3 regions of the Lonsdalea quercina genome follow, and region 1 is predicted to be linked to each of the others. Evidence: predicted binding sites of a transcription regulator. Region 1 holds the regulator's gene; each other region holds the start of a gene.

Region 1 (9,937 bases):
TACGCAAACTAAAGGGATCTGCGGATAGTGACTGCGGAATATTTTAGCAAATTCGAGAATTTCATCCGGGGTTCTAAGCCGACTATGGATCATGATGCCGTCGGCTCCCGCCTCGACATAACGCAGTGCGCGGTCGATGGCATCGTCCATACCGGTTTCCAATATCAGGCTTTCAATGCGTGCAATCAACATAAATTCCGGCGTCAACTGAGCCTCTTTGGCCGCTCTGATTTTCGTGCAGAAGTCATCCACCGTAGCTTGGGTCTGTTTCACTTCATTGCCGAATAGAGAGTTTTTCTTCAGACCGGTTTTATCCTCAATGATGATGGCGGAAATTCCCAGATTTTCGGCCTCTCGGATGTGGTATACCAGATGTTCTATCTGGCCGCCGGTATCACCGTCAAAAATTAATGGGCTGTTCGTAACATTGAAAATATCAGCGATGGAATTAAAACGGCGGCTGTAATTGACTAATTCCGTATCGGGTTGACCTCTCAAAGTAGAATCGGTCAGAGAGCTGGACCAAAAAGCATCAAATTTGTGATTCACTCCTCCTTTTATATATTCGGCCTCTTCAATCAGCATGGCGGATAATGGACTGTGGGCTTCCATGACGCGGATCGCTTTTTTGTTATTTAGTAGTTCCCTCAATGCGCCACGACGAGAACCTGGCGTTTGGCCTTTATTGGCTATACTTTTAGACATATTAATATCCTCATCTATGTATTCCTTTTACTTAATCTTAACCCGTGGTTACTCAACACCGCCAAATGATATGAGATTACTCCGGCTTACTCATTCATAATTTGGATGGGGAGTGTCTTCGTATTTTTATTAATAATGGCTTTCATTTCAAATCAGATCTTTTTTTTGATTTTTTTTATGGCTATTTATATCTGCATGAAGTTAAAAGAGAAAATGGCAGTATTTGTTAATTCAAATAGGATAAACTCCTTATTAATCTCGCGAATACATATGATCGTCTATTGTTTAAGGCCATTTCTGGTTTTTGGGCCTAAGGACAATTTGAGATTTCTTTATAAAAATGAAGATAAGAAAATAACTACATGTTATTTATCCGGTTTAGTTGTGAACTCGGGCTTTTTTTAAATTAACAAAAAGATTGGGGACCTTTATAGGAACACGTGTTTTTAATTTATCGGCTGCGAAAGGTATGATCCTAAAATAGTTTAGGCGTAGGGAATTCTGGGCGATAACAAGGCGAGGGGAAATGGAAGGTACGAAGACGAAAAAATGAGCTGAAATCTGGTTATTCTTCGTCAAAGCCGGCGTCGAATAGTTTTACGACGGCCGCGAGCGCTTCGTTTTCGTCCGGACCGGTCGCTTCGATTTCAATACGCCGGCCCTTGGCGGAATCCAGCATCAGCATGGCAATCACGCTGCTGGCTTCCGCCTGCGTGCCGCTCTCATTGCGCAGAATGACTTCAGCATCGAAGTTTTGTACGAGCTCGAATAGCTTCATCGCCGGACGGGCGTGCATACCCAGACGGTTTTTGACTTCAACGGTATGTCTTACGGTCATGATTTACGTTTTTCCAGCGTACGGTGGCGTAGTTGCACGTTTTTGCCTCTGGAGCGGAAGTAGTCGGCCAACTGCTCGGCGATATACACCGAACGGTGTTTACCGCCGGTGCAACCAATGGCGACGGTCAGGTAGCTGCGATTGTTGGTTTCCAGCATCGGCAGCCATAGCTCAAGGTAGCTGCGCGTTTGATAAATAAAATTGTGCACTTCGGTATGGCGATCCAAAAACGCCGCGACGGGTTTGTCCAGCCCGGTCATGGGGCGTAGTTTGGGATCCCAGTGCGGATTTGGCAGGAAGCGGACGTCGAACACGTAGTCGGCGTCGATAGGAATGCCGTGCTTGTAGCCGAATGATTCAAATACCATCGTTAGCTCGCGTTCCCGCTTGCCCAACAGGCGGGCGCGCAGCATCTCCGCCAATTCGTGCACCGACATCTCGGAGGTGTCGATGATCAAATCGGCGCGGGAGCGCAGCGGCTCCAGCAGATTGTTTTCTTCGTCGATGGCATTTTCCAGCGACAGGTTCTGGCTGGACAGCGGGTGCAGGCGACGAGTGTCGCTATAGCGGCGGATCAGCGTATTGCGATCGGCGTCCAGAAACAGCAGCTGCGGCGAGAAACTGCTTGGCAGTCGGGTCAGCGCCTGCTCCAGCACTTCCGGCGTTTCCGGCATATTACGTACGTCAATGCTGACCGCCGCCGAGATGTTCCGCGCGGCCAGGGTATTGGCCAGATCCGGCAGTAGAATCACAGGCAGGTTATCCACGCAGTAGAAACCCATGTCTTCCAGCGCGCGCAAGGCCACGGATTTTCCCGAGCCTGAACGACCACTGACAATCATCAGCACCATCTGACGACTCCCCTCAGGCAGCGGAATGGTGAAGGTCTCGCTGCCACCGTTAGCTTATGTAAGTCATCCGGCCTTGGCCGGAATGATTACCGGACGCGAGCGTTGGCGCACGGCGTCCGGTCGTTTCATTTTCTTGGTCTGGATGCGCTTCGCCCTGATATTTTAGGGCTGCTCGTCGCTATCCGATTCGGTCATGATCTGATACAGCTCTTCGTCGCTCTGCGCACCCCGCAACCGACGGCACAGCGCCTTATCCGACAGCTGTCTGGCGGCTAGCGCCAGCGTATTTAAATGGGTTTTACATTGTTCGGCGGGAACCAGCAAGGCAAACAGCAGGTCCACGGGCTGGTTATCTATGGCATCAAAGGCGACGGGTTTCTCCAGATGGATGAAGACGCCCACGGCGCTCAATGTGTCCTCGTTATCGAGCTTCCCGTGAGGAATAGCAATACCGTTGCCAATACCGGTGCTGCCCATCCGTTCACGCGCCAGAATGGCTTCAAAAATAATCTGCGAGGGCAAATTGAGCTGTGCCGCAGCGAGTTCGCTGATGATTTCCAGAGCGCGCTTTTTACTCTGGCAGCTCACGGCGTTGCGGGTGCACTCCTGTCGAAGTACGGCGCTGAGTTGCATAATGGAATCGTTATTCATTTTGTATTCACCTGACAACACTCGGGCCTCCAGCTACCGAAAGGGCTGCCCTTTCGGTCCCTGCGCCTGGAGGCGGGGGAACAATCAGTGCTGCTTCAGTTTATCCTTATGTTTGTTTAACTGTCGCGCCAGTTTGTCGATGAGAAGATCGATGGCGGCATACATCTCTTCCGCTTCCGATGTGGCATGCAGCTCACCGCCGCTGACGTGGATCGTGGCTTCAGCAATCTGCTGAATTTTCTCCACCTTCAGCACTACGTACACCTGATTAATGCGATCGAAATATTGTTCCAGCTTCGCAAACTTCGTATTGAGAAATTCGCGCAAGGCATCGGTAATTTCAACATGGTGTCCGGTAATGTTCAGCTGCATAGCGTCTTCCTTCTCAGTTCAAGGTCAAACCAGTTGTTTACGCTGGTTGGACGGTGGGATGGATAAAGACTCGCGATATTTGGCGACGGTGCGCCGGGCCACGATGATTCCCTGATCGGAAAGCAGAGTGGTCAGCTTGCTGTCGCTCAACGGTTTGGCGGGATTCTCCGCAGCGATTAATTTTTTGACCAACGCCCGGATGGCGGTAGACGAGGCCTCTCCGCCGCTGTCCGTGTTGACGTGGCTTGAGAAAAAATATTTCAGTTCGAAGATGCCGCGGGGGCTGTGCAGGAACTTCTGCGTCGTGACGCGAGAAATGGTGGATTCGTGCATTTCCACTGCCTGGGCGATATCCGCCAGCACCATCGGCTTCATGTACTCTTCGCCGTGGTCGAAGAAGGCCTGCTGTTGTTCGACAATGCAGCGGGTCACTTTCAGCAGCGTGTCGTTGCGGCTCTCCAGACTTTTGATGAGCCAGCGGGCTTCCTGAAGGTGACTACGAATGAACTGACCGTCGCTGTCGCTGCGCGTGCTGTTGCCCAGCGCGGCATATTGTTGGTTGATTTGCAGCCGCGGTACGCTGTCGGTATTGAGTTCGACGGACCATTGGTCCTGCACTTTACGCACCAGAACGTCGGGGATCACGTATTCCGACTCGCCGGTGTTGATGGACTGTCCCGGACGCGGATCGAGGGATTGAATCAGGGCCAAGGCTTCTTTCAGCACGTCTTCTTTTAAACGGCTGGCGCGAATCAGCGTACGGAAGTCATGATTCGCCAACAGGTCGAGATATTCGCTGACGATCAGCTTGGCTTCTTCCCAGCGCGGCATCTTATTGTCGAACTGGGACAACTGCACTAGCAGACACTCGCGTAGATCGCGCGACGCGACGCCCACCGGATCGAAGCGCTGTACCCGTTTCAGGACGGCCTCCACTTCTTCCATCGTCAGCTCTTCATTACCGACGCTGTCGCGGATTTCTTCCAGAGAAACGGTGAGGTAACCCGTGGGATCGACGGCGTCGACGATGGAGGTGGCGATGGCGGCATCGGTGTCGGAGAACGGCGTCAGCTCCACCTGCCACATCAGATAGTCTTGCAGGGATTGTGTGGTTTCGCCCTGGTAGACCGGCAGCTCATCATCGCGGTAGTCGGTGCTGGTGCCGGAGGGCGTGCCCGCCGTATAGATTTCATCCCAGGCGGCGTCCAGCGGCAGCTCGTCGGGCATCTCTTTCTGCTCCAGCGCCTCCCGGGTATCCAGCGCTTCGCTGCTGCTGCTTTCTTGCGTCTCGACCTCCTCGTGGGGATCGGTTTGTTCCAGCAAGGGGTTGCTTTCCAGCGCCTGTTGAATTTCTTGCTGGAGTTCAAGCGTGGACAGCTGCAACAGGCGGATTGCCTGCTGTAACTGTGGCGTCATTGCCAGTTGCTGGCTAAGCCTGAGTTGCAAACCTTGCTTCATAAATAGCGCTAACTTCCCTTGGATAATACGAACAAAAATATGACGTCAGAGTCGGAAGCCTTCGCCCAGATAGACACGTTTGACCTGTTCGTTGGCCAATATATCCGCCGGTGTTCCGTGGGCGATGAGATGGCCCTGGCTGACGATATAGGCACGTTCACAGACGTCCAGCGTTTCGCGGACGTTATGGTCGGTGATGAGGACACCCAGACCGCTGTCGCGGAGGTGTTCAATAATTTTCTTGATATCTATCACCGAAATTGGGTCCACCCCGGCGAAAGGCTCATCCAGCAGGATGAACTTAGGATTGGCTGCGAGCGCTCGGGCGATTTCCACTCGACGACGCTCCCCACCGGAGAGGGATTGTCCCAGACTATCGCGTAAATGAGCAATATGAAACTCTTCCATCAGCTCATTGGCGCGGTCAGCCTGCTGTTCCTGCGTCAGATCCTTACGGATTTGCAGCACGGCCATCAGGTTATCGTAAACGCTCAACCGCCGGAAAATCGACGCCTCCTGCGGCAGGTAGCCGATGCCGCGGCGCGCGCGGTCGTGAAGCGGCAGCAGACTGATATCATCGTCGTCGATAATGATGCGGCCTTCATCGCGCTGGACGATGCCGACGACCATGTAAAACGTGGTCGTTTTGCCTGCGCCGTTCGGACCCAGCAGGCCGACGATTTCGCCGGAATTGACTTTCAGGCTGACGTTTTCCACAACCTTGCGGCCTTTGTACGCCTTAGCCAGATTTTCTGCGATTAATGTAGCCATGAGTTATTGCGTCGCTCGCTGTTGCGGTTTGGGGGCCTTGGCCGGGGCGGTGCGCTGGCCATTTTTGTCCTGCAGCTGAGAAGGCACCAGCACCGTGGTCACGCGCTTGCCTTTATCGCTGAATGCTTCCATCTGCTGCTGCTTGACCAGATAGGTGATGCGGTCGCCTTTGACATTGCTGTCCAGCTGTTCCAGATAGGCGTCGCCGGTCAGGATGACGTTGTCTTTATCCAGCTCATATCGCATTTTCTGTGAGTGGCCTTTGACCGGCTTTCCGTTGTCCTGCATCTGGTAGAACGTCGCCGGATTCCCAAACCCTTCGATGACTTCGCGGCCTTGCTGGCCCTGTGGACGGGTGACGACGACTTTGTCCGCCTGAACCTTGATCGATCCTTGCGTGACGATGACATTGCCGGTAAATGTGACGACGTTGCCCTGCATGTCTAACGACTGCTGGTCGGAGTCGATATGAATCGGCTGATCGGTATCGCCGGTCAGCGCCAATACCGGCATGCTGGCGGAAAACAGCGAGCTGGCGATCAGCGTGTAGCGCAGTGCTTTATTGATTTTTTGGAATTTCATAGGAGGTTTTTACCTTTTCGATCAACTCTGCTGTCTTGTTGCGCAGATTTCCGCGCATTTTCAAACCATTGGAGGTAAAGCTGGCACCGTAAAGCGTGACCTCATCATCGGATGAGACATCCTGGGTGACCAGGTTTACCTGGGCATTCTCTGTTTTGACCCGTTCCAGCTGCGAATCTGTCGTCAGACTGTTCATCTCGACATGGCCGTACAGATACAGCATGCGGTCCTTAGTCAGTTTGGCCCGATCCGAGCGGACTGACCAGGTGGCGACGCCTAATTCGTTGTACATCGTGGCCACCGGCTGGGTGAACCAGGTCAACTGGTCATTTTCGTAATATTCGGCTTTTTCAGTCACCAGCTTGTAGGCCAGTTTTCCCGTTGGGTCATACACCACGGTGAGGTTTTGCTGAGTGGTATAGGTCGGCGCGTTGCTCTCCGACACGGCAGGCGTTGCGTCATCGTTGGTACCGGTCAGATTCAGGCCGATCAACACCAGTGCGATCAGGGCCAGCAGGGCGGTCAGCCAGCGCTTTGTTTTATTCATATCGACAACCCTTTAGCGAACTCCAGCTTGTCCTGCGCCTGTAAAATCAGGTCGCAAATCTCGCGTACGGCGCCGCGCCCGCCTGCGGTGCGCGTCACATAATCCGAGCGGGGCAACAGCAGCGGATGGGCATCCGCCACCGCGACGCTCAGTCCGACTTCCGCCATCACCGGCCAGTCGATCAAATCGTCGCCGATATAGGCGACCTGATGGGCCTCAAGCGCCAGTTTATCCAACAGCTCGCGGAAGGCCAAAAGCTTATCAGACTGTCCCTGATATAGGTGAGAAATCCCCAGGGTCTTGCAGCGGTCTTCCAAGAGCTTGGCTGAACGACCGGTGATAATGGCGACGTCAATGTCAGACGTCAGCAGGCAGCGGATACCGTAGCCGTCCCGAACGTTGAACGTTTTCAGCTCTTCGCCCTGATTGCCCATGTAGATTAGGCCGTCGGACAGAACACCGTCCACGTCGCAGATGAGCAGTCGGATTTCTCGGGCCTTGTCCATCGCTACGCCGGCGACAGGGCCGTAGCAGGTCTCGGTATTCGGCGGGGTTTCACTCATTTCACGCTTGTCCTTGGTTTACAGCCGGGTTGAAGTCGTTGGGTCAATTCAGGGGTGACGGCGTGGCTGGATTAAACCACACCTGCACGCAGCATGTCGTGCATATGCACGACGCCGACCAGGCGATCGTCTTGCGCGACCATCAGTGCCGTCACATGACGCGATTGCATCAGGTTCAACGCATCCACGGCCAGCATTTGCGACGTGACGCGGATACCGCCGGCGGTCATGACGTCGACGATGCGCGCGCTGTTCAGATCGATATTCAGATCGAATATACGGCGCAGGTCGCCATCGGTGAATATTCCCTCGATAGTGCCGTCAGGAGCGCAGATGGCGGTCATTCCCAGATTCTTACGGGTGATCTCCAACAACGCGTCGCGCAGGGAGGCATCGCGAGGAACGCTGGGGATTTCGTCGCCGCTGTGCATGATATCGTTCACCCGCAGTAACAGTTTGCGGCCAAGTGCTCCGCCCGGATGGGACAGCGCGAAGTCCTCCGCGGTAAATCCTCGGGCCTGTAGCAGCGCCACGGCAATCGCGTCGCCCATTACCAGCGTAGCAGTTGTGCTGGAGGTAGGGGCCAAGCCCAGCGGGCAGGCTTCCTGCGAGACATGAATGCAGAGATGGTGGTCGGCGGCTTTTCCCATGGTGCTTTCGGGATTGCCGGTCATGCAGATCAACGGGACGTGCAGACGTTTGAGTACGGGGATCAGGGCCAGGATCTCATGGGATTCGCCGGAGTTGGAGATGGCGATAACAATATCCTGAGCGCTAATCATTCCCAGATCGCCGTGGCTGGCCTCGCCGGGATGCACGAAGAAAGACGGGGTTCCGGTACTGGCGAAAGTGGCGGCGATCTTGCAGCCGATATGACCGGATTTTCCCATTCCCATCACGACGACTTTGCCCGTGCAGCGGAAAATCATCTCGCAGACGCGGGTAAAATTATCATCAATATATTGATCCAATTGCGCCAACGTTTCGCGCTCAATGGATAAAACCTGTTTCCCTGCGCTCTGGAAATCGAAATCGGAGGGTAGCTCAAAGTGTGACATGTAAAACGTCCTGCGTGGCCGTTAAGGCCCGGCTATGAAAAAAAGAACAGCACGGTGAGGTAAGCGATAAACGCGCACAGCAATAGCGCGCCCGCGCCCTGACCGATGCACCGTTTCTGGCGTAGGCATAGTGCCGCCAGCAGTACGCTGGCCCCTAGCATCACCCAATAGTCGCGGCTGAATGCCAGTGGGTTCAACGCGCCGGGAGAAAGCAGCGCCGGTACGCCCAATACAATGCCGATGTTAAAAATGTTGGAACCGATCAGGTTGCCGAGCGCAATGTCGTCCTCTTTCTTCAGCGTGCCGACGATTGCGGTGGCGAGTTCAGGCAGGCTGGTGCCGATAGCCAGCACCGTCAGACCGATGGTCAATTCGCTGATATTGAAGCTGCGGGCGATCACGGTGGCATTGTCCACGACGATGCGGGTCGCCATCGGCAAAATAATGACGCCCAGTACCAGCCACAGCAAGGCGACGGCAGCGTTATTGTCTCGAGGCAGCTCATCCATCTGCTCGCGCGTTAGGCTATCAACCCCCGCTCGTTGGGCCGTGCGGGCCATGCGCAGTATCAGCGTGATGGAGATCGTGGCGGCCAGCAACAGTATTACGCCATCCAGTCGGCTGAGGGCATGGTCGTACAGCAACACTCCGCACAACGCGGTGACGATTAACATCAGCGGCAGTTCCCGGCGCACCAGCACCGAATGGAAGGTCAGCGGACGAATCAACGTGGCGCTGCCGAGGATTAGCAGGATGTTGGCGATATTGGAGCCGAGCACGTTGCCCACCGCCATATCGATCTGGTGATTCATCGCCGCGTTGACCGAGACCATCAGTTCCGGCAACGAGGTACCCAGTCCCACAATGGTAATGCCGATCACTATCGGCGGAATACCGAAGGCGCGGGCCAATACGGCGGCGCCGTAAACCAGACGGTCGGCACCATAAACCAGCAGAATCAAACCAACAATCAAGAGTACTGTCGCAAAAAGCATGCAGCGTCCTTTATTCAGGTATAATCACCGGTTTATTGGCGCACAAACCAGTATTTTTGGGACGAAGAGTGAATAAAAAAAATCATTTTTCATCTTTGGCGCTAATTTTGACTGTGTAGTGTGAAAAAGTAAAACCAATGGCAACTTTGGTCACGAATAAGTGATGGCCGTTTGTCACAGTGAATGCCCGATGCGTCATCCGGCGTTGAAGGGCGGTGCAACGTACGGTCTAAATGCTGATGACTGCGCCGAACGCGCAGTCGGAAAGGAAACACATGATGAATCCCGAAGTCTCTAACCTGGTTGAAGTTCGAGGGCTCAGTTTTCGCCGGGGGAATCGGCAGATTTTTAGCGATATTTCCCTGAACGTCCCTCAACGCAAAGTGACGGCCATCATGGGGCCGTCCGGCATCGGCAAAACCACGCTGCTGCGCCTGATTGGCGGCCAGCTGCCGCCGGATCAGGGCGAAGTCTGGTTCGACGGCGAAAATATTCCTGCGCTTTCTCGTTCCGGGCTGTACGAAGCCCGTAAAAAAATGAGCATGC
Region 2 (9,937 bases), on a different contig from region 1:
AGGCGTTGTCTCAGCTGATTGATGAAACGCTGCTGGACCAGTATTCTCACACGCTGGGTTTAAGCATCAGCGACGAGCAGATCAAGCAGGCCATTTTCGCTATCCCCGAATTCCAAACCGATAACCGCTTCGATAACGAAAAATATCTGACCCAGGTGCGTCGTCTTGGCCTGAGTCCAGAGACTTTTGCCCAAATGCTGCGCAAGCAGTTGACCACTCAGCAGTTGGTCCGTGGCCTTGGGGGCACCGAGTTCCTTTTGCCCCAAGAGCTTGACCGCCTTGTACAACTGGCGGCGCAGGATCGCACCATCCGCACGGCGACCATCAATGCCGCCGACCGCGCCGAGTCGCAAACGGTCAGCGATGCTGAAGTGCAGAGTTTCTACGATCAGAACAAGAGCCGTTATCTGGCGCCTGAACAGTTCAAGGTCAGCTACATTCTGCTGGATGCGGCCGCCATCATGGACAAAACCAAGGTGGATGATGCGGCTATCGCCGCCTATTACGATCAGCACAAAAACGATTTCACTCAGGGCGCACGCAAAAAATACAGCCTCATTCAGGTAAAAACAGAGGCGGAAGCCAAAGCTGCATTGGATAAGCTGCAGCACGGCACCGACTTCTCCGCGTTGGCTCAACAGATCTCAACCGACGTCGTTTCTCGCCGCAACGGCGGCGACCTGGGCTGGATGGACGACAATTCAACCGTGGACGAACTGAAGCAGGCAAAACTGACCGAAAAAGGACAGCTCTCCGGCGTCATCAAATCCTCTGTGGGTTACTTGATTGTCCGTCTGGACGATATGCAGCCGCAGCAAATCAAGCCGCTGGCTGACGTTCGCGCTGAGCTGGCTGAGAAGGTGAAACACGAAAGAGCGCTGGATGCGTTTTATGCGCTGCAGCAGAAAGTCAGCGAAGCGGCCAGCAACGATAATGAGTCGCTGGCTTCCGCAGAACAAGCTGCCGGCGTTAAATCGGTACAGACCGACTGGTTTAGCCGGGATAAAGTTCCCGCCGCGCTGAACTTTCAGCCGGTTACCCAGGCCATTTTCGGCGGTTCTCTGTTAGGCGAAAATGGCGCCCCGGGCAGCAATTCGGATGTGATCAGCGTCGATGGCGATCGTGCTTTTGTCGTGCGCATCAGCGAACACAAACCGGAAAGCACCGAAGCGCTGGATCAGGTACGCGATCAGGTTGTTCAAACCTTGAAACGCCAGAAGGCGGATCAACAGGCGCGTCTTGAGGCTGAGAAAATCCTCGCCGACCTGAAAGAAGGGAAGATGGACAGTCTGAAAGCCGCTAATCTGAGCTTCAGCGCGCCAAAGACACTATCTTCTTTAAACCAGAACGAAGTGATGGCTGAGTCGATCTTTGCTTTGCCAATCCCTCAGAAGGACAAGCCTTCTTACGGCTTATCGAAGGATCAGGCGGGCAATGTGGTGATTGTGGCGTTGGACAGCATTCAGCCGCACACGCTGCAAGATCAGCAGAAACAGCAGTTTGCTAATCAGGTGAAACAGAATGCGGTCGGCTCTCTGTTTGACGTCTTGATTACCAGCCTGCGCAGTGAAGCGAAAATCAAGCTGGGGAATGCCGCTCAACAGCAGGAATAACCCTCGCAAGAGAATGTAACGCACTGCAACAGATAAAGGCCGCTTTCGCGGCCTTTTCCACATTTGAACACGGCGTATTGTTGCTGATTTCCCCTTCAGGCAAGGTGGGCGTGCTGTCAAACACAAGGAGACAACAGCATGAAAAAATCAGGAATCAAGGCTATGTGCTTCGTCGTGGGTCTGACCCTGTCGAGCCTGCCTGCACTTGCTCAAGCCGCGACAAAAGTGAACGCGGATATAGCGGTTGCGACTTTGCAGCAGGATGCGCCGGGCAAGAAGATCGAGCCGGTCATGCCGTCGGCCAGCGATGAAGAAAAAGTGAGTATCAACTCGGCATCGGCGGAGGAACTGGCCGATATTCTTAACGGCGTGGGTTTGAAAAAAGCGCAGGCTATCGTGAGTTATCGGGAGCAAAACGGTCCATTCACGCAGGTTGATCAGCTACAGGAAGTTCCAGGGATCGGTGCTTCACTGATTGAACGGAATCACACCCGGTTACGGCTCTGACGCTAAGTTAAAAAACGGATAGGTGAGTCGTTACGGGGGCGGAAACTTCTGTTCAGGAGATGACATTGGTTGAATGAAGCCCACAAAGCGGCTCTTGACGCAGGATGAAGTTAACCACAGAGAGATATCGTCATGGCGCTCGCTTTATTAAGCAATGAGTCTGGGCTGAGTTAATTAGCAGGAGTTGATGGTGGTTATCCGTGAGTTCGTCAATGGATAACCACCGGTCGGCAATGCGTTGGCGGAGTGAGTTACTTCAGCCCGGTTTTCTTGGACAGTGACGCTCTGACGCTTTCGGGGTTCTGCTGATACTGCTCTAGCCCTTTCTGGCGCAGATGGCAAGCGGCACATTGACCACAGCCGTCGCCTTTGATGCCGTTGTAACAGGTCAGTGTATGGTGACGAATTGTGTCTAGCTGCTGGTAGTAGTCGGCCAACGCCCAGGTTTCGGCTTTGTCCAGCCACATCAGCGGCGTAAGAAAACGGATATCTTTGGCTAATCCGAGCGCGACGCCTTCGTTAAGTGCTTTGACGAACTCGTCGCGGCAGTCCGGGTAGCCGGAAAAGTCGGTTTCGCAGACGCCGGTAATCACCGTATCGGCGCCGACCTGATAGGCGTAGATGGCGGCCAGCGTGAGAAAAAGGATGTTGCGACCGGGAACGAACGTGCTAGGAAGACCGTCCTGGTTCTCGTCGAAGTCCGGCACGGGAATGTTGTCCCGCGTTAGGCTGCTGACAGCGAGTTCATTCAGCAAACGAACGTCCAACACTTTGTGGGCGCAGGCGCCCAAGCGTTGAGCTAGTTCGGCAGCTACGTCGATTTCAGCCCGATGTCGCTGTCCATAATCGAACGTCACGCAGTGCACGTGATCGTATTGCTTGAGAGCCTGTATTAAGCAGGTTGTGGAATCCTGTCCACCGCTAAAAACAACTACTGCGCTTGTCATGCTGGTTCACCTCAATGAGCAGGGGGCCGTAGATACAGACTACGGTTTAACATGTCACGAAGGGGATATGGTAACTCAAATCCGTCCTCGCTTCAGCGCAGTAAATGACATCATACGGGACAAGGCGATAGGCTATTCTGCTGCGGTTCCGAGGCAAGTTGCCGGATGTAAGGCGCCAGATTACCGATGTGCGCCGCTACCCACTCAGGGTTGAAATAGGTATCCAGATAGCGCTCGCCACTGTCGCACAGCAGCGTCACAATGGCGCCTTGCCGCCCTTCGGATTTCATTTTTTCGGCTAGCTGCAACATGGCCCAGACATTGGTGCCGGTCGAAGGACCGACTTTACGGCCAATAACGCTCTCCAGCCAGAGTAAGGTCGCCACGCTGGCGGCGTCAGGCACTTTAATCATCTCGTCTATCACACTGGGAATGAAAGACGGTTCGGCCCGCGGGCGGCCAATACCTTCGATTCTGCTGCTGCAATCTGCGGTCAGCGTTCGATCCTGCTGATGATAGCAGTCGTAAAACACGGAGTTCTCGGGGTCGGCAACCACCAATTTCGAATCCAGGCCTTTATAGCGAATATAACGCCCGAGGGTCGCTGAGGTTCCACCGGTGCCCGCGCTCATCACCAGATAATCAGGAACCGGGAAAGGCTCTCTGGACATCTGGTGATAAATGCTGTCGGCGATATTGTTGTTGCCCCGCCAGTCAGTCGCCCGCTCAGCGTAGGTAAACTGATCCATATAATGGCCGTTAAGGTCGCGGGCCAACTGCTCCGATGCCGCGTAGATCTGTCCTGACTGCTCAACGAAGTGGCAACGGCCGCCATAAAACGTAATTTGCTCAATTTTACGTTTCGCTGTGCAAGCAGGCATTACGGCTATGAACGGCAGCCCCAGCAGGCGGGCGAAGTAAGCTTCGGAGACGGCGGTACTGCCGGAGGAGGCTTCGATGATCGTCGTGCCTTCCTTGATCCACCCGTTGCTGAGGCCAAACAAAAACAGTGAGCGTGCCAGCCGGTGTTTAAGGCTCCCGGTAGGATGAGTACTCTCGTCTTTCAGATAAAAAAAGATGCCGGGGTAGGCGGGTAGCGTCAGGCGCATGAGATGCGTGTCGGCGGAACGTTGAAAGTCAGCTTCAATCGCGCTGACGGCATTTTTTACCCATAAGTTGGTCATAAGGGAACTTCCGTTGTTTCTGAAGGATACGCTTAGATTACCGTGGTCATGAGGAAAAAATATTGCATAATTTTCTTTATTTGGCCTAAATAGTGGAAAATTTTTCTATGGTTATTCCACATGCTAGATAAAATCGATCGCACGTTGCTCTCTCTCCTTCAACATGATTGTACGCTTTCGCTGCAAGCATTGGCTGAGGCTGTCAATCTTACATCGACACCTTGTTGGAAAAGGCTGAAGCGTCTGGAAGAGTCTGGGTATATCAAGGCGCGTGTCGCTCTGCTGGATAACGAGCGGCTAGGACTGGGCTTAACGGCATTTGTGCTTTTGAAAACTCAGCAACACAACAGCGACTGGTATCGAGACTTCTGCCGTTTCGTTTCCGATATGCCCGAAGTGTTGTCTTTTTATCGCATGGCCGGTGAGTATGATTATCTGATGCAGGTTCGGGTAGAGGATATGAAAAACTATGACAACTTCTACAAGCGTCTCGTCAACGGTATTCCCGGTTTGGTGGACGTCACGTCCAGCTTTGCGATGGAAGAGATTAAACATACAACGGCATTGCCGATTAAGGTCTAAATTTATCCATCAGGGCAATCATGTATACTATTGTTCTGCCCGAAATAATAATGATGCTACTAGCTTTGGAATGAAGACCGCGTGAGACTTTTTGTTCAACTAGGATGGTATTTCCGCCGTGAATGGAAGCGTTATCTGGGGGCGGTGATCCTCTTAATCGTTATCGCAATACTGCAATTGCTGCCTCCGGCTCTTGTCGGGATTGTTGTCGACGGCGTAACGCAACATAAGATGCCTGCCGCTACCGCGATGGGGTGGATTGGGCTTATGGCGTTGTCCGCGGTTCTGACCTACCTGCTGCGATATTTCTGGCGCGTTTTGTTGTTTGGCGCGTCTTATCAACTGGCGGTGGAATTACGTGGAGACTTTTATCGTCAGCTGAGCCGTCAGCATCCTGCCTTTTATCTACGTCACCGCACCGGAGACTTAATCGCGAGAGCCACCAATGACGTCGACCGAGTGGTGTTTGCCGCAGGTGAAGGCGTGCTGACGTTTGTCGACTCTCTGATGATGGGATGTGCCGTACTGGTGGTAATGTGCACACAACTCAGCTGGCAGCTGACGTTGCTGTCGTTGGCACCGATGCCAATCATGGCCGTCATTATCAAACACTACGGCACGCAGTTGCACCACCGCTTCAAAGCCGCTCAGGCCGCGTTCTCTATGCTGAATAACCAGACGCAGGAAAGCTTGACCAGCATCCGCATGATCAAATCGTTCGGACTGGAAGATTATCAGTCTCAGCGTTTCGCCGAAGTCGCTGCCGACACAGGGGCCAAAAACATGCGAGTGGCACGCGTGGATGCGCGGTTCGACCCAACAATTTATATTGCTGTCGCATTGTCTAATCTGCTGGCGATTGGAGGCGGGAGTTGGATGGTAATCCATGGGACGATGACGTTGGGCGAACTGACCAGTTTCGTCATGTATCTGGGCCTGATGATTTGGCCGATGCTGGCGTTGGCCTGGATGTTGAATATCGTGGAACGCGGCAGCGCTGGGTACAGCCGTATCCGTCAGCTCTTGTCTGAGAAGCCGGTGGTGCTCGACGGTGCTCAGTCTTTGCCGGACAAGCCCGGAACGCTGGCGGCAGATATCCAGACATTCCACTATCCGCAGCATAGTCAGACTGTGCTGCATGACGTCAGTTTCAGGCTGCAACCTGGCAGAATGCTGGGGCTATGTGGCCCCACCGGTTCAGGGAAAAGCACGCTGATCGCTTTGTTGCTGCGTTCCTTTGACGTGGAGAACGGGCGGATTTCTTATCATGACCTCCCGCTCAAGAGCCTTCGTCTGGATGACCTGAGGCGCCGGTTTGCCGTCGTTGGACAAACACCGTTCCTGTTTGCCGATACGGTCGCGGGCAATATCGCCTTGGGCCGTCCGGATGCGACGGAAGCGCAAATTCAGGAAGCGGCGCGTCTGGCTCATGTTCATGACGACATTCTGCGTTTGCCGCAGGGATACAAGACAGAGGTGGGCGAGCGCGGCGTCATGCTATCCGGTGGACAGAAGCAGCGAATCGCCATCGCCCGTGCGCTCCTATTGGAGGCTGAGGTGCTGGTGCTGGATGATGCCCTGTCTGCCGTGGACGGACGCACCGAACACGAAATATTGAACAACCTACGTGAGTGGGGTGAAAGGCGCACGCTGATTATCAGCGCACACCGGCTTTCCGCCTTGGTCAACGCGGATGAAATCCTCGTGCTGCAACAGGGCCAAGTGGCGCAGCGCGGCAATCATCAGTCGTTGTCACAGGAATCAGGTTGGTATCGGGATATGTATCGTTATCAGCAACTCGAAGCCGCATTGGACGAGCCGACGTCGCTTGAGGAGGTCAAAGGTGAGTAATTCACATCCGCTCTGGCCGACGCTGAAACGTCTGCTGGCCTATGGGTCACCCTGGCGCAAGCCGCTGGCGGTAGGCATGGTGATGCTCTGGGTTGCGGCGGCGGCTGAAGTCGCAGGACCAATACTCATCAGTTATTTTATCGACCATCTCGTCTCAAAAGGGCAGTTCCCGCTGATGTTGGCCAGCGGTTTGGCGGCAGTTTACGTGTTGCTGCAACTTCTCGCCGCATCACTGCACTACCTGCAATCGTTGACCTTTAATCGGGTTGCGGTGGGCGTCGTACAACAATTGCGCATCGATGTGATGGACGCCGCATTACGTCAACCGCTGTCGACGTTCGATACCCAGCCTGTCGGGCAACTGATTTCCCGGGTGACGAATGATACGGAAGTGGTCCGGGATCTCTACGTGATGGTGGTGGCGACGGTGCTGCGTAGCGCTGCGCTTATCAGCGCCATGCTGGTGGCGATGTTCAGCCTTGATTGGCGTATGGCGCTCGTCGCGCTAACCATTTTTCCTGCTGTGATGGTGGTGATGGTGATTTACCAGCGCTATAGCACGTCAATTGTACGCCGTGTGCGTAGCTATCTGGCGGATATCAACGATGGCTTCAACGAAGTCATCAATGGTATGAGCGTCATTCAGCAATTTCGTCAGCAGGCGCGGTTTGGTAAACGCCTGAGTGAGGTCAGCCAAAAGCACTATCTGGCGCGAATGCAAACGCTGCGTCTGGAGGGGTTCCTGTTACGTCCGCTGTTGAGCCTGTTTTCTGCGCTGGTGTTGTGCGGACTCCTTCTGCAGTTCGGTTTCAGCTCGGTCGGCTCGGTGGGTGTCGGCGTGTTGTATGCTTTCATCAACTACCTTGGTCGGCTTAACGAACCTTTGATTGAGCTAACGACTCAGCAGTCGATGCTTCAGCAAGCCGTCGTGGCCGGCGAGCGTATTTTCGCGTTGATGGATGGTAAGCGTCAGGATTATGGCGACGATTTAGATCCCCTGACTAGCGGACGCATCGATATCGACGACGTGACCTTCTCATACCGCGGCGGCAAGCCGGTATTGAGTAACATCAACCTGCAGATCCCTGATAAGGGATTTGTCGCATTGGTGGGCCATACCGGCAGCGGCAAAAGTACGCTGGCGAACCTGCTGATGGGGTATTACACCCCCGAACACGGTGTTATTCGGCTGGATCAGCGTCCGCTGCCGACGTTGTCTCATCAGGTTCTGCGCAGCAATGTGGCGATGGTTCAACAGGACCCGGTAGTCCTGGCGGATTCTGTCTATGCCAACATCACGTTGGGCCGTGATATTGATGAAGAAAGTGTGTGGCGCGTGTTGGATATGGTGCAAATGGCTGAGCTGGTCAGGAATATGCCCGAGGGGATTCACAGTCGCATCGGCGAACAGGGCAATAACCTTTCCGTGGGGCAAAAGCAGCTGCTTGCGCTCGCGCGCGTGCTGGTAAATTCGCCGAAAGTGCTGATTCTCGATGAAGCGACGGCCAATATCGACTCAGGGACAGAGCAGGCTATCCAGAAGGCGTTACGCCTAATCCGCGCGCAAACTACGCTGGTGGTTATTGCTCACCGTTTATCCACGATCGTCGAGGCGGACAATATTCTGGTGCTTAACCACGGCGAAATGGCCGAGCAGGGGACACACTCGCAACTGCTGGCCCAGCAAGGGCGCTATTATCAGATGTATCAGCTACAACTGGCAGGGCAGGCCCTTGCAGAGTCAAACGTTACGATATTGCTGAGATGACTTCCTAAACTCCCTCAAAACTTCGCCTGATTTTCGGCACGCACCATAACCTAGCAGACATTTTCCTGCTCTTAGGGTAAGGCGCACTGGAATCAGGCGTTGCGCACTAAAATGGTGCGCTGGATATGTGCGCTTTGATTCCTGATAGTCCATTCTTTATTCAAGCCCGGTTTGCGCGATACGCGCATTCATCATCTTTCACCGCTTTTCCCTCGTCTAATCATTTATGGCACATCAATTGCTTTCAATGATGGCGTATAGACATTTGATAGTGACGGCGCAGGCCTGAACTTAACGGGTTAGGGGGATGAGAATGAAATTGGTGACTGTGGTAATCAAACCGTTCAAGCTGGAAGACGTGCGCGAAGCCCTTTCTTCCATTGGTATTCAAGGCCTTACCGTAACAGAGGTAAAGGGATTCGGACGGCAAAAGGGCCATGCGGAACTGTACCGTGGCGCGGAATACAGCGTCAATTTCTTGCCTAAAGTAAAAATAGATATCGCTATCGCCGAAGATCAGCTCGATGAAGTGATCGATGTGATCAGCAAAGCCGCCTACACCGGCAAGATTGGCGACGGTAAAATCTTTGTCGCCGAACTACAGCGCGTCATTCGCATCCGTACCGGCGAAACAGATGAAGCTGCACTATAACAACTACCTGATTTAGCCTTATAAATAGGGATGAATGAAATGAAGAAACTATCCTTCTTGTCTGGTCTGGGTACCGTAGCCATGTTACCGGCATGCGCCTTGGCTGAGACTGCAGCACCAGTGATCGATAAAGCCGATAACGCTTTCATGATGATTTGTACCGCTTTAGTGCTTTTTATGACCATTCCTGGCATCGCACTGTTTTACGGCGGTCTGATTCGTTCCAAAAACGTGCTGTCTGTACTGTCTCAAGTGGTGGTTGCTTTCGCGCTGGTTTGTCTGTTGTGGGTTATCTATGGTTACAGCGTTGCGTTCAGCTCCGGCAACGAATTTTTCGGCAGCCTGAGTAACTTCATGCTGAATGGCATTGATATCAACTCTCAGAACGGCACGTTCTACCAGTACATCCACGTCGCTTTCCAAGGCTCCTTCGCGTGCATTACTGTTGGCCTGGTGATTGGTGCTCTGGCGGAGCGTATTCGCTTTTCCGCAGCACTGATTTTTGTGGTTCTGTGGCTGACATTGTCCTACCTCCCAATGACTCACATGGTGTGGGGCGGCGGCTATCTGGCCGCAGACGGGGCGCTTGATTTCGCCGGGGGCACGGTAGTGCACATCAACGCCGCGGTTGCGGGGCTGGTTGGCGCAACCTTGCTGGGTAAACGCGTCGGCTTCGGCAAAGAAGCGTTCAAACCCCATAACCTGCCGATGGTGTGCATCGGAACCGCTATTCTGTATATCGGCTGGTTCGGCTTCAACGCGGGTTCCGCTAGCTCAGCCAACAATATCGCGGGTCTGGCATTTTTGACCACGGTGATCGCTACGGCGGCAGC
Region 3 (9,937 bases), on a different contig from region 1:
CTCCTGTCTGCGCAGCGATCATACTGCTAGTGATGATCATGTAAAGTATAAACTTGCGGCAATAATCTCTGCGCTGAGATGTCTCTTTTCCGCTCCACTGACAGGCTATGAAAGCCGGTAAGACGAGTGGTCATGGGACTACTCCATCCCTAATTCTTTCAGTTTGCGCGTGAGCGTATTACGCCCCCAGCCCAACAAGCGAGCTGCTTCCTGTTTATGCCCCTGGGTATGACGCAACGCAGTCGTCAGCAACGTTCTTTCCATCTCTGGCTGGGCTTCCGCCAACAGGTTTTGATGACCGGAACGTAGCGCCCGGTCAGCCCATTGCGCCAGCAGGGTCGCCCAACTGTCTGGCTGAACATGTACCGTGGCGTCAGGCGCGGTGGTTTCAAACAGCTCTGGTGGTAAGTCCTGGATCAGTACTTCCTGACCCGCGGCCATGACGGTCAACCAGCGGCAAGTATTTTCCAACTGGCGGACGTTGCCGGGCCATGGCAGACGCGTGAGCGCCGCTTCCGTCTCTGGGTGCAGGTTCTTCGGTTCGACACCCAGCTCCTTGGCGGTGGCTTGTAGGAAGTAGCGTGCAAGACGTGGAATATCTTCTCGGCGCTCTCGCAGCGGGGGGAGATGTACGCGAATCACGTTCAGACGGTGGAACAAATCTTCGCGAAATTTTCCTTCCTGTACTCGCAGCTCCAGATTCTGATGGGTCGCCGCAATAATCCGGACATCGACTTTGACCGCCGCATAACCGCCTACGCGGTAGAACTGCCCATCGGCCAGCACACGCAGCAGTCGCGTCTGCACGTCCAACGGCATGTCGCCGATTTCATCCAGAAACAGCGTGCCGCCATCGGCCTGCTCGAAACGCCCCTGACGGATCTGATTTGCACCGGTGAAGGCGCCTTTTTCATGACCGAATAGCTCTGACTCGATCAAATCCTTAGGGATTGCGGCCATGTTCAGCGCAATGAAGGGCGCTTTGGCGCGAGGGCTGTGGCGATGCAACGCATGCGCGACCAGCTCTTTACCTGTGCCGGACTCCCCGTTGATCAAGACGCTGATGGAGGAGCGTGAAAGACGGCCAATGATCCGGAAAACATCCTGCATCGCGGGCGCTTCCCCGATGATATCCGTCGTCGGCCCGCTGATGGGCTGATTACGAACCGGTTGTTGCTGTTCCATATAGTGGCTGATGGCGCGTTCGACCAGCGCCACCGCCTCATCAATATCGAACGGTTTGGGCAGATAATCGAAGGCACCCTGCTGATAGGCGCTGACGGCCGCATCTAAATCGGAGTGCGCTGTCATGATAATGACCGGTAGCATGGGGTGGCGCTGTTTAATCTGTTGCAGCAAAGCCAGCCCATCCATTCCCGGCATACGAATATCGGAAAGCAATACGTCCGGGGTTTGCGTAGATAATGCGTTTAATGCTTGATTTCCGTTATCAAACGTTGCGCAGGTTAAGCCGGCTCCTGTGAGCGCGCGTTCGAGCACCCAGCGGATGGAGCTATCGTCGTCGACAATCCAGACTATCCCTCGTTGCATCATGGACCTCACTGGCGGATGGGCAGATAGACCGAAAATTCGGTGTGACCTGGCCAACTGTTAAATTCAATTTTACCGGAGTGTTGATCGATAAGATTACGGGCGATCGACAGCCCTAGTCCGGTGCCCCCTTCACGTCCGCTAACCATCGGATAAAACAGGGTATCTTGCAAATGGGCGGGGACGCCCGGACCATCGTCTGCAATGTCGATACGGGCCACTAAACGATAGCGCACGCCGTGCAGCGTCAACTGGAAAGCGGTACGGGTACGGATCGTGATGGAGCCGCCTTCTTCTCCCAACGCCTGCAAAGCATTGCGGGTGATGTTCAGCAAGACCTGTTCAATTTGATCCGGGTCGTGCATCAGTTCCGGCAAGCTGGGATCGTAATCTCTGACCAGCGTGACGTTATTGGCCTTTTCCAGCGAAACTAGCTGGAAGATGCGCTCCGCGACCTGATGGATACTTTGCGTGACGTGCAGCCCGGGCTGTTGCGGTCCTAACAAGCGATCAACCAGATTACGCAGGCGATCCGCCTGTTCGATAATGACTTTGGTATATTCCGTCAGCGATGGGTCGGGCAGCGCTTTGGATAATAGTTGCGCCGCGCCGCGCAGGCCTCCCAGCGGGTTTTTAATCTCATGAGCAAGGCCGCGAACCAGATCTCGCGCCGCCAGCTGCTGAGCGTGTTGCAACTGCTCCTGACTGAGTTTGCGCTGGTTATCCATCGGCGCCATTTCCATCAGAATATAATCATTCTGAATACGCTGTGCCGTCAGCGACATGATATGGGCTCTGCCATCCACCACGATGGTGACTTCGTTATCGGTAAATCCCTGTCCGGAGTTAAGGCTGTCCAACATCAGGTCAATATTGAGCGAAAAATAGCCGAGCAGTTCAGGCAATGGCGTACCCGACAGCTTTCGCGAGCTTTGCGCCAGCAGTTGTTGCGCCGCTGGGTTGGAATAATGGATCGCCAGATTTTTATCTAGCAATAAGATGCTATTAATTAATGAATTGAGGATCTGCCCAGCATCGGGCAGCGTGCCTGTTGCCATAACGCAGACTCCTGCACTTTTTTAGTGCGTCACATTCTGGATTGATAAATATCGCTTAGCAAACGTACGATGTCGCGCGGAGAAAAAAGCCCATCCGAAGATGGGCTGAAAAGTTTCCACGGCAACAAAATAAACTAGAAATTTTGTCGGCGACGGCAGCTTCAACATCGTTATTATTCGGGCTGCCGTCGTTGCACGAATAATTACACGCTGTAGTACAGTTCGAACTCGACCGGGTGCGGAGTCATACGTACGCGGTCGTTTTCCGCACGACGCAGTTCAATGTAAGCATCGATAGAGTCTTCGGTGAATACGCCGCCGCGGGTCAGGAACTCACGGTCTTCGTTCAACGCATTCAGCGCTTCTTCCAGTGACCCTGCTACGGTCGGGATTTCACTCGCTTCTTCCGGCGGCAGATCGTACAAGTTCTTATCCATGGCATCGCCAGGGTGGATCTTGTTGATGATTCCGTCCAGGCCAGCCATCAGCAGTGCGGTGAAAGCCAGGTACGGGTTGGCTGCCGGATCCGGGAATCGAACTTCGATACGACGCGCTTTCGGGCTAGCGACCACCGGAATACGGATGGATGCAGAACGGTTACGCGCGGAGTAAGCCAGCATGACCGGTGCTTCATAGCCTGGAACCAGTCGTTTGTACGAGTTGGTCGCCGGGTTGGTCAGGGCGTTGATGGCTTTCGCATGTTTGATCACGCCGCCGATGTAGTACAGCGCCATTTCGGACAGACCGCCGTATTTATCGCCGGAGAACAGATTCACGCCGTCTTTGGACAGAGACATGTGGCAGTGCATACCGGAGCCGTTGTCGCCGAACATCGGTTTCGGCATGAACGTTGCTGTTTTACCGAAAGCATGTGCGACGTTGTGGACAACGTATTTGTAAATCTGAATTTCGTCGGCTTTCTTGGTCATGGTGTTGAAGCGGGTGGCTACTTCGTTCTGACCTGCTGTCGCTACTTCGTGGTGATGCGCCTCAACCACCAGCCCCATCTGCTCCATGGTCAAACACATGGTGGAACGGATGTCCTGAGAAGAGTCGACCGGGGGAACCGGGAAGTAGCCGCCTTTGACGGACGGACGGTGGCCTTTGTTGCCGCCTTCATATTCTTTGCTGGAGTTCCAGGCGCCTTCGATATCGTCGATAGTGACATGGGAGCCGGAGATGCTGCTGCCGAAGCGAACGTCATCAAACAGGAAAAACTCGGGTTCTGGCCCGAACAGTACGGTATCCGCGATACCGGAAGAACTCAGAAAATCTTCTGCGCGTTTGGCGATGGAGCGCGGATCGCGATCGTAGCCCTGCATCGTGCCTGGTTCGAGGATGTCACAACGGATGATCAGCGTAGACTCTTCGTAGAACGGGTCGAGAATGGCGGTCGTGACGTCAGGCATTAACACCATGTCTGATTCGTTGATGCCTTTCCATCCGCCGATAGAAGAACCATCGAACATTTTGCCGTCTTCGAAAAAATCTGCATCTACCTGATGGGAAGGGATCGTGACGTGCTGCTCTTTACCTTTAGTATCGGTGAAACGAAGGTCGACGAATTTCACCTCATGTTCTTTCAGCAGCGTCAAAACGTGTTCAACTGACATACTTGGTTCTCCCGGGTTATATCAATTATCGTCGTGGAACGAATATCGTTGTGGAATGTTGTTGTGACCGTACGTAGACTATAGCTAAATCTGTGCCAACTTTAGTATTTGTGCCTGAAAGCCCATTCTCTGGTTTCCTAAGTGGTCTTGGACTGCACCAATATAGTAATCTGCACCAAAATAGTGCTTTATTTTGCATTGTTAGCACCATATTGGTGCTTATCAATGTGTTTGCTGCGAAATTGCACCGTGAAAGGGATTACAACCCCTCAATGTGAGGTTGTTTGCAAGAGATGTTTGTGATCCTGTTTAGTCCCTCGATTAATCCGTGTACAATAGCGCGCTATTTCTAAATGCCTGAGGCAAAGCTGTGATCGAAAATTTGCGTAACATCGCTATTATTGCGCACGTTGACCATGGGAAAACCACCCTGGTCGACAAGCTGCTACAACAGTCCGGTACGTTCGATGAACGTAGTGAAGCCACCGAACGTGTTATGGACTCCAACGATTTGGAGAAAGAGCGCGGGATCACCATCCTCGCTAAAAATACCGCCATCAATTGGAAAGACTATCGCATCAACATCGTTGATACCCCAGGACACGCCGACTTCGGCGGTGAGGTAGAACGTGTTATGTCGATGGTCGACTCGGTGCTACTGGTCGTTGATGCAATGGATGGCCCGATGCCGCAGACCCGTTTCGTGACCAAAAAAGCCTTTGCCAATGGTCTGAAGCCGATCGTGGTCATCAACAAAGTTGACCGTCCGGGCGCACGCCCTGACTGGGTTGTCGATCAGGTGTTCGACCTGTTTGTAAACCTGGATGCCACTGATGAGCAGTTGGACTTCCCGATCGTTTACGCTTCCGCGTTGAACGGTATTGCTGGTCTGGATCACTCCGATATGGCCAGCGACATGACGCCGCTGTTTGAAGCGATCGTCGAACACGTCGACGCGCCGAAAGTTGACCGTGACGGCCCGCTGCAGATGCAGATCTCCCAGCTGGACTACAACAACTACGTGGGTGTTATCGGTATCGGCCGTATTAAGCGCGGCATGGTTAAGCCTAACCAGCAGGTCACTATCATCGACAGCGAAGGCAAAACCCGCAACGGTAAAGTCGGTAAAGTCCTGGGCCACATGGGTCTGGAGCGTATCGAATCCACGCTGGCGGAAGCGGGTGACATCATCGCTATCACCGGTCTGGGCGAGCTGAACATTTCCGATACCATCTGCGATCCGGCGAACGTCGAAGCGCTGCCTGCGCTGAGCGTCGACGAACCGACCGTAACCATGTTCTTCTGCGTCAACACGTCTCCTTTCTGCGGTAAAGAAGGGAAGTTTGTGACGTCGCGTCAGATCCTTGAACGTCTGAACAAAGAGCTGATCCACAACGTTGCACTGCGCGTTGAAGAGACTGATGATGCGGATGCTTTCCGCGTATCCGGTCGTGGTGAGCTTCACCTGTCTGTCCTGATTGAAAACATGCGTCGTGAAGGCTTCGAAATGGCCGTTTCGCGTCCGAAAGTTATCAACCGCGTGATCGACGGTCGCAACCAAGAACCGTTCGAAAACGTGACGCTGGATATCGAAGAACAGCATCAGGGCTCCGTCATGCAGGCGATGGGTGAGCGTAAAGGCGACGTCAAAGACATGGTTCCAGATGGCAAGGGCCGTATTCGTCTCGACTACGTTATCCCAAGCCGCGGTCTGATCGGTTTCCGTACCGAGTTCATGACCATGACGTCGGGTACGGGTCTGCTGTACTCCACGTTCAGTCACTACGACGACGTGCGTCCGGGCGAGATCGGTCAGCGTCAGAACGGCGTACTGATCTCCAACGGTCAGGGTAAAGCGGTCGCGTTTGCCCTGTATGGCCTGCAGGACCGCGGTAAATTGTTCCTGGGACACGGTGCCGAAGTTTATGAAGGCCAGATCATCGGTATCCATTCACGCTCCAACGACTTGACCGTGAACTGTTTGACCGGTAAGAAACTGACCAACATGCGTGCATCGGGTACGGACGAAGCGACGACACTAGTACCACCGGTCAAGATGACTCTGGAGCAGGCTCTGGAATTTATCGATGACGACGAACTAGTCGAAGTTACGCCGACGTCTGTCCGTCTGCGTAAACGTCACCTGACTGAAAACGACCGCCGCCGCGCGGGTCGCTCGAGCAAAGAAGGGTAAGCGCCTTTTCTGTAACGACGGTCTCGTTTTAGAAAAAGCCAGCCAGCGAAAGCTGACTGGCTTTTTTAATTCAATTTCATTCAGTTACCCTCATGACACAGCGTGAGCCCACACCTGCTGACGGTGTATTCGGCCTCCGATCTTCTCTGTTCAGTTCTCCCTTTTACCGTTACAGTGAAAGCCTACCGACTCATCAGGAGGACCTATGTTGTATATCTTTGATTTGGGGAATGTCGTCATTGATATCGATTTTAGACGGGTGTTGGGAGTATGGAGCAACCTGAGCGGTATCCCCCTGGCTAGCCTGAGCGAACGCTTCGTTATGGGGCATGCATTCGAACAGCACGAGCGCGGCGAGATCGATGATGAGGCATTTGCTGCTCAGTTGTGCCACGAAATGGGGATTGCCCTCAGCTTTGAGCAATTTGCCGCGGGCTGGGAATCCATCTTTATCGGGGTGCGTCCTGAAGCGCTGGATATCATGAAGCAATTGCGGCGAGACGGTCAGCGGGTTGTGGTGTTGTCCAATACCAACCGACTGCATCATCAGCAGTGGTCTACGCTCTATCCCGAAATAGAACAGGCCGCCGACCGACTGTATTTATCTCAGGAGCTGGGTATGCGCAAACCGGATGCGGCAATCTACGAGTATGTGCTGCAGCAGGAAGGCTGCCGGGCCGAGGATGCCATCTTCTTCGATGATAATGCGGACAACGTCACCGCTGCATCCGCGTTGGGCATCCATGCTATTCAGGTCAACGATCGTCAGGTTCTGACGGACTTCTTTTCTTCTCAGTCCGCCGTGGTGAATGAATAGCGCCAGGCAGTTTCGATTCGGCATCAGACAGGAGCAGCAACGTTTTTATGATTGGGTTAATTCAGCGCGTCTCCAGCGCCAGCGTCACCGTGGACAACGAAATTATTGCGAAAATTGATGCGGGATTGCTGGTATTGCTGGGCGTTGAGCAGGGCGATGACGAAAAAAACGCCGCGCGGTTATGCGAACGGGTGATCGGGTACCGAATTTTTGGTGATGAGCAGGGCAAGATGAACCTTAACGTGAGTCAGGCCGGCGGCAGCCTGCTGGTGGTGTCGCAGTTTACACTGGCGGCCGACACACAAAAGGGGATGCGTCCCAGCTTTTCCCGCGGAGCGGCACCTGCCGAGGCGGATCGGTTGTATCAATACTTTATCGGTCAATGCCGGGAACGGGGCGTTGTCACGGAAACCGGCCGTTTTGCCGCCGATATGAAGGTTGAACTCGTCAATGACGGGCCGGTGACCTTCTGGCTACAGGCATAAAACGGATCGCTTCTCTTGGTTAACTGAGGCTGTGTATGTATCACTTGAGAGTGCCGGAAAGCGCTGAAGAGCTGGAAGCCTACTATCAGTTCCGCTGGGAGATGTTGCGTAAGCCGTTGCGACAGCCAATGGGATCTGAGCGCGACGCTTATGATTTGCTGGCGCATCATCAGACCGTGGTTGATGAGCAAGGGCGACTAGTGGCAGTCGGGCGACTCTACATTAATGCCGATAATGAAGCCTCTATCCGTTTTCTGGCAGTTCACCCTGCCGTGAGAAGTAAAGGGTTGGGCACTTTGCTGGCGATGGCGCTGGAGTCGGTGGCGCGCCAGGAGGGGGCCAAGCGCGTGGTGTGCAGCGCCCGCGAAGAGGCGAAGGCGTTTTTCGGCAAATTAGGGTTTGTGGATCAGGGCGAGGTCACGACGCCGCAGACTACGCCCATTCGACATTTCCTGATGATCAAACCGGTGGCGACGCTGGATGATATTTTGCATCGCCCAGACTGGTGCGGTCAGCTGCAGCAGGCTTGGCACGATCATATTCCGCTGAGCGAAAAGATGGGTGTGCGCATCAGCCAGTACACCGGCAAGAAATTTATCACCACGATGCCGGAAGCCGTCAATCAAAACCCCCATCACACCATCTTCGCCGGCAGCCTGTTTTCGCTGGCGACCCTAACCGGCTGGGGGCTTATTTGGCTCTTGCTGCGGGAGCGTCAACTGGGGGGCACCATTGTCCTGGCGGATGCCCATATTCGTTATAGCTCGCCGATTATTGGTCGTCCCAGTGCGGTCGCCAATCTTGGGTCGCTGAGCGGCGATCTGGACAAGTTGGCGCGTGGCCGTCGGGCGAGGGTTCATCTGAACGTCGAATTGTTCGGTGAAGGTCGAAAAGGGGCGTTATTCGAAGGCGTGTATATGGTCTTGCCTCCGACGCAGGATGATCCTCTGGAGCCAGCTGGTCTATCGCACGACTGACATAAGGCGCAGATAGAGATGGCTGCGGGAATGGCTTCACATGGATAACGGAAGGCCGGATGATGAGTCCGGCCTTGTTCTTGGTATCATCCCGTCCGGCCTAGGGCGTCGGCATCCCTTCCTGTAAGACGCCTTGATGCAACTGCTGTTGGAGCGGTTGGCCTGCGCTGTCCGTCCCCTGCAAAATGCCATTCAAAGAGGGGGTCAGCGGCGTGGCATACGCCATCTTACCGTTCAGCCGCAGCTGAAAGTTGAGATTCCCCGACGGCATGCGTGTCGGCGTTGGCCAGCCCCAGTGCAACAACGTGTCGAATGACGTCGATTTACCATTCATATCCAGCGTGAATTCACGTGCGGGGGTTTGATTAATACTCGCTTTTGCTTCCAACAGTCCCCCCTGCGTGAAGGCGCTGAGGTCGGTAAACGTGATCCGATCGTTGTTGGCCGTCAACGCCAGAGACGGACGCCGAATATCCACTTTATTGAACGTGGCATCGCTGGCGTTCAGGTTCAGCGAGCCTTGCCAAATTCCCCACTGATGCTGACGCGCTAGCAGCAGGTCGCTGCCATAGCCGTCAAGTGCGGTCACCTGGAACGGGAAGTCCGGATTGATATCGATCAGCAGGTTGCGGTTGGCGGTAAATTTTTTGACGGATATCTCTTCCAGCCACGAAGGCAACGCTTGTTGCCAGCGTTGACGCCAGTCCCCCGGCAGGGTGTATTCCATTCCCGCGATAACCAGTTCATCCAGCGTCAGCCGGTGGTCGCTGCGCAGCCAGTTGCCGCTGGCTCGCAGCAGCCCTCTCTCCCAACGGGTCGAGAACTGGCGAATGGCAATCCCTTGCGAGGACAGGTCCAGATTGATGATCGGGTCGATCAGATGCATGTCGCCGTTAATGAGGTCGGTCGCGTTGAACGAGAGCGAGCCGTCCTCACTTTGCCAGTTATCCTGTCGGAAGGTGACATGCTGTAGTGTGGCGTCAAGATCGCTGGCGGCCCAACCGGGTCCCTCAATGCGTGCGTCTATCAGGTCAAAACGGTCGACGCTGACGGCGGGCAGCGCTGCGACGGGCCGCCAGAAATCAGAGAGGGAACGTGAGGTTTGCAGCCTTACGTTACTCAGTCTGAGCCGATTAATCTGCCAACCGCCATCGTCCGCACGCTGCGCGCTGCCGGTCAGTTCTCCCCGGGCGACATTGGCGCCAAAGTTGCTCAGCGTCAGGCGCCGATTCTCTAAGGCGC

The links. Region 1 encodes sigma-54, which starts transcription at its own class of promoters, with help from an activator protein. Its sites were predicted from a motif close to GTTGGCACANNTTTCGCTNT; they were not measured.
Region 2: a site for sigma-54 is predicted at 8,678-8,697, ahead of glnK (P-II family nitrogen regulator). Genes of this name have one in related genera too.
Region 3: a site for sigma-54 is predicted at 4,303-4,322, ahead of glnA (glutamate--ammonia ligase). Genes of this name have one in related genera too.

The regions. Positions count from the first base shown of each region.
Region 1 is NZ_FNQS01000008.1:49,782-59,718, forward strand. It holds gene aepX (phosphoenolpyruvate mutase) at 1-705, opposite strand, end outside; gene npr (PTS phosphocarrier protein NPr) at 1,271-1,543, opposite strand; gene rapZ (RNase adapter RapZ) at 1,540-2,394, opposite strand; gene ptsN (PTS IIA-like nitrogen regulatory protein PtsN) at 2,557-3,045, opposite strand; gene hpf (ribosome hibernation promoting factor) at 3,130-3,417, opposite strand; gene rpoN (RNA polymerase factor sigma-54) at 3,442-4,875, opposite strand; gene lptB (LPS export ABC transporter ATP-binding protein) at 4,921-5,646, opposite strand; gene lptA (lipopolysaccharide ABC transporter substrate-binding protein LptA) at 5,650-6,228, opposite strand; gene lptC (LPS export ABC transporter periplasmic protein LptC) at 6,206-6,775, opposite strand; gene kdsC (3-deoxy-manno-octulosonate-8-phosphatase KdsC) at 6,772-7,338, opposite strand; gene kdsD (arabinose-5-phosphate isomerase KdsD) at 7,410-8,396, opposite strand; gene BLU64_RS12000 (calcium/sodium antiporter) at 8,429-9,391, opposite strand; gene mlaF (phospholipid ABC transporter ATP-binding protein MlaF) at 9,670-9,937, shown strand, end outside.
Region 2 is NZ_FNQS01000001.1:409,641-419,577, reverse strand. It holds gene ppiD (peptidylprolyl isomerase) at 1-1,613, shown strand, start outside; gene BLU64_RS01895 (ComEA family DNA-binding protein) at 1,752-2,120, shown strand; gene queC (7-cyano-7-deazaguanine synthase QueC) at 2,372-3,067, opposite strand; gene BLU64_RS01885 (PLP-dependent cysteine synthase family protein) at 3,178-4,251, opposite strand; gene BLU64_RS01880 (Lrp/AsnC family transcriptional regulator) at 4,372-4,833, shown strand; gene BLU64_RS01875 (SmdA family multidrug ABC transporter permease/ATP-binding protein) at 4,915-6,684, shown strand; gene BLU64_RS01870 (SmdB family multidrug efflux ABC transporter permease/ATP-binding protein) at 6,677-8,452, shown strand; gene glnK (P-II family nitrogen regulator) at 8,766-9,104, shown strand; gene amtB (ammonium transporter AmtB) at 9,144-9,937, shown strand, end outside.
Region 3 is NZ_FNQS01000010.1:16,032-25,968, forward strand. It holds gene glnG (nitrogen regulation protein NR(I)) at 139-1,551, opposite strand; gene glnL (nitrogen regulation protein NR(II)) at 1,560-2,609, opposite strand; gene glnA (glutamate--ammonia ligase) at 2,813-4,222, opposite strand; gene typA (ribosome-dependent GTPase TypA) at 4,593-6,416, shown strand; gene yihX (glucose-1-phosphatase) at 6,622-7,233, shown strand; gene dtd (D-aminoacyl-tRNA deacylase) at 7,281-7,718, shown strand; gene fabY (fatty acid biosynthesis protein FabY) at 7,754-8,695, shown strand; gene BLU64_RS13370 (AsmA family protein) at 8,796-9,937, opposite strand, start outside.